DNA from 3 places in the Kitasatospora sp. NPDC048540 genome. Region 3 is predicted to be linked to each of the others. Evidence: riboswitches for the same ligand, from Rfam matches in the RefSeq annotation. Region 3 holds a riboswitch; each other region holds the start of a gene.

Region 1 (3,251 bases), on a different contig from region 3:
GTCTGCGAGAAGGATCCGGCCGCCCTGCGCGCCGCCCGCGCCCGGATCGACCGCTCCCTGCACCACGCGGCCGACCGCGGCCGGATCAGCGATCAGCAGCGCACCGCGGCCTGGGGCCACCTGATCTTCGCCGACGACCTGGAGGCACTCGCCGACCGCCAACTCGTCGTCGAGGCCGTCGTCGAGGACGAGAGCGTCAAGACCGAGATCCTCACCGCCCTCGACAAGGTCCTGGCCGACGAGCAGGCCGTCCTCGCCACCAACACCTCCGCCATCCCGGTCACCCGGCTCGGCATCGCCACCGGCCGCCCCTCGCACGTGCTGGGCCTGCACTTCTTCAACCCGGCCCCGGTGATGCCGCTGGTCGAACTGGTCGCCTCGCTGCACACCGACCCGACCGTCCTGCACCGGGTGGGGGCGTTCGTCGAGGAGGTGCTCGGCAAGCACGTCATCCGCTCGCGCGACCGGGCCGGCTTCGTCGTCAACGCCCTGCTGGTCCCGTACCTGCTGGCCGCGATCCGGATGGCCGAGGCCGGCCACGCCACCGCCGCCGACATCGACGCCGGCATGGTCCACGGCTGCGCCCACCCCATGGGCCCGCTCCAACTCGCCGACCTGATCGGCCTGGACACCGTGCAGGCCATCGCCGAGTCGATGTACGAGGAGTACAAGGAGCCGCTGTACGCCCCGCCGCCGCTGCTCGCCCGAATGGTCGAGGCCGGGCTGCTCGGCCGCAAGAGCGGAAGGGGGTTCCACCGCCACCGGCCGGTGTGACCGTACGTGACCCGCCGGTGCCCGGCCTCTGTCGCGGAGGGCCGGGCACCGGCGGAGCACGGCGGTTCCGCCGGGTCCGGCTCGGTCGTCGGCGACCGATCCGGACCCGGCGAGATGTGACGCACGCGCCATTGACCGGGCCTTTCGCCCGTCGCCATGATGGGCCGTCATGTTGTGACTCCGCCGCTGGGGGAAGTCCGGTCCGAATCCGGCGCTGACCCGCAACGGTAGGCCGCCGACGGCTGTCGGCGGCGAGCCCGAGTACCCGGCGGCGGAGGTGTGTTCCCTCCTCCCGTCGTGGTCTGCGGGCCGGAGCTCCGAGGGCTGCCCGGACTCGTTCCGGCCCCCTGCGGCCGCCCCTGCGCCCAGGCCCGGAAAGGCCTTCCATGCCAGCGCTCCGCCGTTCCCTCGGCCTGCTCGCGGTACCCGCCCTCGCCGTCGCCACCGTCCTTCCGGCGGCCGCCGCCGCCCAGGCCTCCCCCGCCGCCGCCCCCGCATCCGCATCGGCCTCCGCGTCCACGACCGCCACCGTCCGCCCGGACGCCGCCGCGGCCGGCTGGCTCGCCCGCCAACTGGTCGACGGCGACCACTTCGAGGCCGTGTTCGACGGCGTCCACTATCCCGACCAGGGCCTGACCGTCGACGCCGTGCTGGCCTTCGCGGCCTCCCACAGCTCCGACCAGGCCGCGGCCCGCGCCACCGCTTGGCTCGCCAAGCCCGAGATCATCACCGGCTACCTCGGCGACGGCACCACCGAGGCCTACGCCGGCGCCACCGCCAAGCTGCTGCTGGCCGCCGAGGTCCGCGGCGAGAACCCGGCCGCCTTCGGTGGCGTCGACCTCCCCGCCCGGCTCCGCTCGCTCCAGACCCCGAGCGGCCGCTTCTCCGACCGCTCCCAGTGGGGCGACTACAGCAACGCCTTCGGCCAGTCCCTCGCCCTGATAGCGCTCCAGCGCACCCACGCGGGCGCCCCGGCCGCCGCCGTCGACTTCCTCGCCGCCGCCCAGTGCGCGGACGGCGGCTTCCCGATCTCCTTCGGCCAGCCCACCTGCACCGCCGACCCGGACGCCACCGCACTCGCCGTCCAGGCCCTCACCGCCACCGGCCGCCCCGCCAAGGCCGCCGCAGGTCTCGGCTGGCTGACGGCCCACCAGAACGCCGACGGCGGGTTCGCCGCCGCGGGCGCCACCGCCTCCAACGCCAACAGCACCGGCCTGGCGACCGAGACCCTGCTCTCCTCCGGCCGCCTCGGCGCCGGCCTCAAGGGCTGGAGCAGCCTGGTCAAGCTCCAGCAGGGCTGCGCCGCCGACCCGGCCGTCCGCGGCGCGGTCGCCTACGACGCCACCGGCTTCAACACCGGCAACGGCGTCCGCGCCACCGCGCAGGCCGTCCTCGGCCTCGCCGGTACCCCGCTGGCGGCCCTCTCCGCCCACGGCGCCCGCCCCGCCGCGCCGGTCCTCGCCTGCCCGGCGACCACCCGCTGAACGCCCTGACCCCGCAAGGAGCTTCCGCATGAGCGACACCCTCACCCCGGCCCGCCCCGCCCGCCGCACCGCCCGCCGCACCCTCGGCTCGACCGCCGCCGCGGCGGCGCTGACCGCCGGTCTGCTCGGCGTCTCCGCCGCCCAGGCCCCGCAGGCGCAGGCCGCGGCCTGCACCGGCACCACCGGCGTCACCGTGGTGGTCGACTTCACCGCCGTGGGCGGCGGCATCCAGACCGGCTGCGCCCCGGGCGACCCGGCCACCGGCCTGGCCGCACTCACCGGCGCCGGGTTCTCCTGGGCCTTCCACCCGCGCTTCCCCGGCTTCGTCTGCAAGATCAACTCACTGCCGGCCACCTGCACCAACCCCACCGGCAGCGCCTACTGGTCGTACTGGCACGCGCAGCACGGCGGCGCCTGGTCGTACAGCAGCCTCGGCGCGGGCAGCTACAACCCCGCCCCCGGCGACGTCGAAGGCTGGGCCTTCGGCGCGGGCACCCAGCCGGGCATCACCGCCCCCTGACACCCCGCACGACCGCCGGTGCCCCGTTCCCCGCGCAATGCTCGGGGCATCGGCGGGAGGGCGCGGTCACCCGACCGCACCGGGAGCGAACTCCAGCTGCCCACCGGGCTCCCGGGCCGAGCGGATCTTCCGGCCGTACGGGACGGCCGGGTCCGGATCCTCGACGGACCGGCCTGCTTCAACCGCCCCGGCCCCGGGTCGTCCGCGGCGCCGGGGTCCTGGCCCACGTCCTGCACGCCGTCCGGGCGGGTGAACCGGTCACCGGGCAGGAAGCCCGGCGGGTGCCGGCGGACCGGCGCAGACGCGACCTTCTGACGGGCCGGTCGGTCGAGCGGACGCGCCCGCCCGACCCGCCGTCAGCGGGGCGCTGCGGGGCCGGACCGGGACCGCGGGTGTGACTTCGGCCACATCCATTCCGCCCGCATTTGGCCGACTGACCATCAGAACACCGAAACCCCCAGGTCAGAGGCGCA
Region 2 (3,251 bases), on a different contig from region 3:
ACGCCGTGGGGGACGTCCACGCTGAAGCCGGCGTGGGTGCGCAGTGGTCCGGGGCGGGCCGAGGCCAGCGCGAAGTCGTAGACCGGCAGGCCGTCGTCGCTGCGGTCGAGGCCGAAGACCTCGCAGGCGACGCCCAGTTCGAAGGGGTGGATCTCCTCCAGCACCACGGTGACGACGTTGCTCAGCATGGTCCCAGGATGCCGGTGGCAGCTTTTCGAGGCAAGTGGTCTTTTCTGCCACTCGTGGCCGCGCCCGGGTGTCGCGAGAGTGGAGGACATGGACTCTTCGGCATCGATGGGCGTGCTCGCCCTGGCCGCCGCGGTCGGGGGCTTCGGCCTGCTCGGCCTGCTGGTCGGCCGCGACCTGGAACGCACCTCCCGGCACGGCCGGGACAACTGGCACCGCCCCGGCGGCTACCCGGCCGACCCCGGCGGGCCGGACCGGCTGCACGGCGCCGCGGCGGGCGCGGGCGCCGCGACCACCAGCCCGCCCCCGGCCGCGCCGCCGTTCACCACCCGGCTCGCCACCACCCTGGCTGCCGCCGCCGACCGCGGCCCCGGCAGACTGGTGGCATGGACACCGCCCCCGACCTCGTCATCCGCCGGGCCCTCCCCGAGGACCTGGACGCCGCCGGAGCCCTCTCGGTCGAGGTCTACGTCGGCGAGGGCTACAGCCGCCCGGACGGGCCCTATCCCGAGCTCCTGCGGGACACCCGGCGCCGCGCCGAGGAGGCCGAGCTCCTCGTCGCCGTCGACCCGGCCGGCGGAGCCGTGCTCGGCAGTGTGACCTTCGCCCCGGGCGGCAATCCGTGGGCCGACATCGCGGCGCCGCACGAGGGCGAGATCCGGATGCTGGCGGTGGCCCGGGCGGCCCGCGGCCGGGGCGCCGGGAGCGCGCTGGTACGGGCCGCGATGGCCCGCAGCCGGGAGCTGGGGCTGACCGGGATGGCGTTCTCCACCCGTCCGGCGATGACCGCGGCACACCGCGTCTACGAACGGCTGGGGTTCCGGCGGAGCCCCGAGCGGGACTGGGAGCCGGCCCCCGGCATTGATGTGATCGTCTATTCGATCACATTCTGACGGCTCACCCCGTGGCGCAACGCAGTCGAGCGACCACGACACGCGGCACTACATCTGGTGGCGCATCCTGACCCCGCCCACAACATGTATGCTCGCTCTCGCTGTCGACGCAGGGGAACCCGGTGGGAGTCCGGGACTGCCCCGCAACGGTGAGCGGGCTTCGCAACACCCTGACCCGCGAGTCCGAGACCTGCCGACGGCGTGCCACACGGCTTCCCCGCAGATGCCTTGCAGCACCGCAGTACTTGTCCGGGCCTCGCGGGTGGGCCGGGGTGGGACCACGCACGCCTGGTGATTCGGCGTGCCGCTCCGCCCTGCCTGAAACGGTCCGGCCGATCTCGTCCGCCGCCGCCACAGGAGAGAGTGCGCCTTGACCGTCGCCGCCTCAGTCGCCCTGCCGTCCCAGGGTTCCTCCCCCAGCCTCCGGCCGGGTGGTGCCACCACCACCGCCGACGCTGATCCCGGTGCCGCGCTGCTGCGCCTGCTCACCGACCGCAGCGCCGACCTTCCTCAGGTGGACCCCGGCCACGTCGCCGCCGCCGCGCTGCGCGGCCGCCACGCCGGCTCCGACTTCGCGGAGCTGCGTGGACTGGCCGTGGAGGCCGCCGCGTCGATGATCGCCGAGGACCCGCAGTACTCCAAGCTCGCCGCCCGGCTGCTGGCGCTGGAGATCTCGGACGAGGCCGTCGGCCAGGGCGCCGTGTCGTTCGCCGCCTCGATCGCCGTCGGCCACGCCGAGGGCCTGATCGGCGACACCACCGCGGACTTCGTGGCCAAGCACGCGGACGCCTTCGACGCCCTGATCGACGAGCGCGGCGACGACCGCTTCGAGTACTTCGGCCTGCGCACCGTGCAGTCCCGCTACCTGCTGCGCCACCCGATCACCCGCAAGGTGATCGAGACCCCGCAGCACTTCCTGCTCCGGGTGGCGGCGGGCCTCGCCGTGGGCGACGGCGAGCAGGCGGTGCGCGAGGTCGCGGAGCTGTACGCGCTGATGAGCGCGCTCTCCTACCTGCCGTCCTCGCCGACCCTGTTCAACTCCGGCACCAAGCACCCGCAGATGTCCAGCTGCTACCTGCTGGACTCGCCGCTGGACAACCTGGACTCGATCTACTCGCGCTACGCGCAGATCGCCCGGCTGTCCAAGCACGCCGGCGGCATCGGCCTGTCCTACAGCCGGATCCGCTCGCGCGGCAGCCTGATCCGGGGCACCAACGGCAAGTCCAACGGCATCGTGCCGTTCCTGCGCACCCTGGACTCCTCGGTCGCCGCGGTCAACCAGGGCGGCCGGCGCAAGGGCGCCGCCTGTGTCTACCTGGAGACCTGGCACGCCGACATCGAGGAGTTCCTGGAGCTCCGCGACAACACCGGCGAGGAGGCCCGCCGGACCCACAACCTGAACCTGGCGCACTGGATCCCGGACGAGTTCATGCGCCGGGTGAACGCCAACGCCGACTGGTCGCTGTTCTCCCCGGCCGACGTGCCCGAGCTGGTCGACCTGTGGGGCGCCGACTTCGACGAGGCGTACCTGAAGGCCGAGCAGGCCGGCAAGGCCGTGCGCACCATCCCCGCGCAGACCCTGTACGCCCGGATGATGCGCACCCTGGCGCAGACCGGCAACGGCTGGATGACCTTCAAGGACGCCTCCAACCGCGCCGCCAACCAGACCGCGCTGCCCGGCCGCACGGTGCACTCCTCCAACCTGTGCACCGAGATCCTGGAGGTCACCGACGACTCCGAGACCGCGGTCTGCAACCTGGGCTCGGTCAACCTCGGTGCCCACGTGGCCGACGGCGCCACCGTCGCCGACCTCACGGGCGCGATGGACTGGGACCGGCTGGACGCCACCGTGCGCACCGCCGTGACCTTCCTCGACCGGGTCATCGACATCAACTTCTACCCGACCCCCGAGGCCGGGAACTCCAACTCGCGCTGGCGCCCGGTGGGCCTGGGCGTGATGGGCCTGCAGGACGTCTTCTTCAAGCTGCGGATCGACTTCGACTCGGCCGAGGCCAAGCAGCTGTCGACGCTGATCGCCGAGCGCATCATGCTGACCGCCTACGAGCGCTCCAGCGAGCTGGCCGAGGAGTTCGGGCAGCACAGCGCGTACGGCGAGACCCGCGCCGCCCGCGGCCAGCTGCACATCGACCACTTCGACACCGCCCCGCAGTG
Region 3 (3,251 bases):
AGTGCTCCTCGACCCGGCCGCGCAGGCCCTCCGGGAGGGTGGCGTACCAGCGGCGGTAGTCCGCGGCCGGGATCCGGACCGGGTTGCGGGCCAGCTGGTCCTCGGTCAGCCAGTCCTGGTCGTACCCGCCCGCCGCGATCAGCGCATGGATCAGCGCGTCACCCTCGTGTCCTCGCCCGCTCGCCTGGTCGCCCGCTCGGGGCGGGTTGGGGCGGTCCTCGGACGCGTCGTCGTCCAGACCGGGCAGACCGGTGCCCAGGTCCATGCCCTCCGCACGGAGCCGCTCCAGCAGCCGCATCGCGGAGGCCGGGGTGTCCAGGCCGACCGCGTTGCCGACCCGGGCGTGCTTGGTCGGGTACGCCGAGAGCACCAGCGCGAGCCGCCGCTCGGCGGCCGGGATGTGCCGCAGCCGGGCGTGCCGGACCGCGATCCCCGCCACCCGGGCGGCCCGCTCGGGGTCGGCCGCGTAGACGGTCAGCCCGTCCTCGTCCAGCTCCTTGAACGAGAACGGCACGGTGATCAGACGGCCGTCGAACTCCGGGACGGCGATCTGGGTGGCGGTGTCCAGCGGGGACAGGCCGTCGTCGCTGGCCTCCCAGGCCGCCCGCGACCAGGTCAGGCAGAGCGCCTGCAGGATCGGGCGGTCCAGCGCGGCCAGCGCGCCCGCGTCCCAGGCCTCCTCGTCGCCGCCGGCCTGCGCGTCGGCCGGGCGGGTGCCGCCGGCCGCCAGCACGGTGGTGACGATCGCGTCGGCGGTGCCCAGGCGCGCCAGCAGCTCCGGCTCGGCGCCGCGCAGCGAGGAGCAGTACAGCGGCAGCGCCCGCGCCCCCCGGTCCTCGATCGCCCGGCAGAGCGTCTCGACGAAGCCGGTGTTGCCGCTCATGTGGTGGGCGCGGTAGTACAGCACCGCGATCACCGGGCCCTCCGTGGTGCGGGCGGTGCGCTCCAGCGGGCCCCACTCCGGCGCGGACACGGGCGGCGCGAAGCCGTGGCCGGTCAGCAGCACGGTGTCGGACAGGAAGGCGCCCAGTTCGGCCAGGTTGGCCGGGCCGCCGTGCGCGAGGTAGGCGTGCGCCTCGGCGGCGAGCCCGGCCGGGACGGTGGACAGCTCCATCAGCTGGGCGTCCGGGGCCTGCTCGCCGGTCAGCACCACGACCGGGCGGGGGCCGGCCAGCAGCGCGTCCAGGCCCTCCTGCCAGGCCCGGCGGCCGCCGAGCAGCCGGACGATCACCAGGTCGGTGCCCTCGGTCAGCGCGGGCAGGTCCTCGACGGCCAGCCGGGCCGGGTTGCCCAGGCGGTACGGCACCGGGCCGTTCGAGGCGCGGGCGCTGAGCAGGTCGGTGTCGGAGGTCGACAGCAGCAGGATCATGCGAGGGGCCTCCCGGCCTCGTCGGCGAACGGGCGGGCGGCGCAGGACATGCGGCAGCGCACAGGTCAAGCCTTCCTCGGGGTCCGCGCCCCGTGGCGGTTCCCCCCGGCCACGCGCCGGAGGGCTGGTCTGAGGGACGGCAGGAGTTCCTGGCTCCCACGGCGGTGAACCGTGGTCACAGTGGCGGGACCGCACCGGGTTTGCACCGGTTTCCTCCCCTTGCGCCGTCGCTGGCACGGGTGGCCCGCGGGCCACCCGGGCAGCATCGTACGGGGTGCCGACCGGCTGCGGAGCTGGTCCGCGGCTGTGATCTACGAGACCGGGGCATCCGATCGGACCATCTGTATGCTCGCCGCCATGCCACCCACACCCGACGCCTCCGCGCCGGGCCCCGCCCTGCCCGACCGGGGCCGGGCCGACGCCTGCCCCGGCGCGCTGCGCCTGCACCGGGCCGACGACGGCGCGCTCGCCCGGGTCCGGGTACCCGGCGGACTGCTGACGGCCGCTCAGGCACTGGTCCTGGCCGAGGCCGCCGAGCAGCTCGGTGACGGGCAGCTGGAGACCACCTCGCGCGGCAACGTCCAACTGCGCGGCCTCGGTTCGGACGCCGGCGCCGAGCTGGGCGGGCGGCTGCGCGCGGCCGGCCTGCTGCCCTCCGACACGCACGAGCGGGTCCGCAACATCGTCGCCTCCCCGCTGGCCGGCCTCGACGGCCGCGGCCACGCCGACGTCCAGGCCTGGGTGCGCGAGCTCGACCGCCGGCTGTGCGCGAGCGACTGGGCGGCCGCGCTGAGCGGCAAGTTCCTGTTCGCGCTGGACGACGGACGCGGCGACGTGGCCGCCCTGGACGCCGATGTGACATTGATCGCAAGGCCCGGCGGCGCGGCCCTGCTGCGCCTGGGCCGGGCCGCCACCGCCCGGCCGGTACCCGCCGGCGGCGCGGTGGACGCGGCCCTCGGCGCCGCCCGCGACTTCCTGGCCGCGCTGGAGGCCGCCGGCCGTACCGCCTGGCACCTGCGCGAGGTACCCGGTCTGCTCGACCCCGGCCCGCTGGAGCTGCCCGCGCCGGCCGGGCCGCACCCGCCGGCCGGCGTGCTGCCCGGCGGTCTGTCGGTCGGCCTGCGGTTCGGCCGGGCCGACGCCGGGCAGTGGCGGCTGCTGGCCGAGGCGGCCGCGGACGGCCTGCGGGTGACGCCCTGGCGCGGCGTGGTGCTGCCCGGGGCGGCGGCCGGCTGGCTGCCCCGGCTGGCCGCGGCCGGACTGCGCACCGAACCGGGCTCGCCCTGGGAGCGGGCCAGCGCGTGCACCGGAACGCCCGGCTGCGCGAAGTCGCTGGCCGACGTGCGCGCCGACGCGGCGGCGGCCCTGGACGCGGCGGAGCAGCCGGGGGTGCCGGTGCACTGGTCCGGCTGCGGGCGGCGCTGCGGACACCCGGGCGGAACCTGGGTGGACGTGCTCGCCACGGGGCAGGGCTACCGGGTGACCCGGGGCGAGGCCTCGGTGGAAGTGACGACGCAAGAGATGGCCGAGGCGGTCGCCGAGGCCCGGAGGATGACGTGATCGAGTACGAGAAGGACGGCGCCGAGATCTACCGGCAGTCCTTTGCCACCATCCGGGCCGAGGCCGACCTGGCCGGCCTGCCCGCCGACGTGGCCCAGGTCGCGGTGCGGATGATCCACGCCTGCGGCATGACCGACCTGGTCGAGGACCTGGCGTACTCGCCGGGCGTGGTGGCCCGCGCCCGCGAGGCGCTGCGCGCCGGGGCGCCGATCCTGTGCGACGTGAACATGGTGGCCAGCGGGGTCACCCGCAAGCGGCTGCCGGCCGGCAACGAGGTGATCTGCACACTGGCCGACCCCGCGGTGCCGGAGCTGGCCGCGAA

Evidence for each region. A riboswitch is a leader RNA that binds a small molecule or an ion and turns the genes downstream of it on or off. The one in region 3 is predicted to bind cobalamin.
Region 1: it holds a riboswitch for cobalamin, as region 3 does, so the genes downstream of both, AB0D08_RS17865 (peptidase) here and cobN (cobaltochelatase subunit CobN) in region 3, are expected to answer to the same signal.
Region 2: it holds a riboswitch for cobalamin, as region 3 does, so the genes downstream of both, AB0D08_RS13405 (ribonucleoside-diphosphate reductase subunit alpha) here and cobN (cobaltochelatase subunit CobN) in region 3, are expected to answer to the same signal.

Annotation. Positions count from the first base shown of each region.
Region 1 is NZ_JBEZIR010000040.1:20,741-23,991, reverse strand. Features, by position in the region: gene AB0D08_RS17870 (3-hydroxybutyryl-CoA dehydrogenase) at 1-774, shown strand, start outside; cobalamin riboswitch at 942-1,062, shown strand; gene AB0D08_RS17865 (peptidase) at 1,161-2,258, shown strand; gene AB0D08_RS17860 (flagellar hook-length control protein FliK) at 2,287-2,778, shown strand.
Region 2 is NZ_JBEZIR010000026.1:63,495-66,745, reverse strand. Features, by position in the region: gene AB0D08_RS13415 (helix-turn-helix domain-containing protein) at 1-188, opposite strand, end outside; gene AB0D08_RS13410 (GNAT family N-acetyltransferase) at 573-1,079, shown strand; cobalamin riboswitch at 1,156-1,292, shown strand; gene AB0D08_RS13405 (ribonucleoside-diphosphate reductase subunit alpha) at 1,552-3,251, shown strand, end outside.
Region 3 is NZ_JBEZIR010000004.1:94,566-97,816, forward strand. Features, by position in the region: gene cobN (cobaltochelatase subunit CobN) at 1-1,369, opposite strand, end outside; cobalamin riboswitch at 1,490-1,613, opposite strand; gene AB0D08_RS03810 (hypothetical protein) at 1,727-2,929, shown strand; gene AB0D08_RS03815 (precorrin-8X methylmutase) at 2,926-3,251, shown strand, end outside.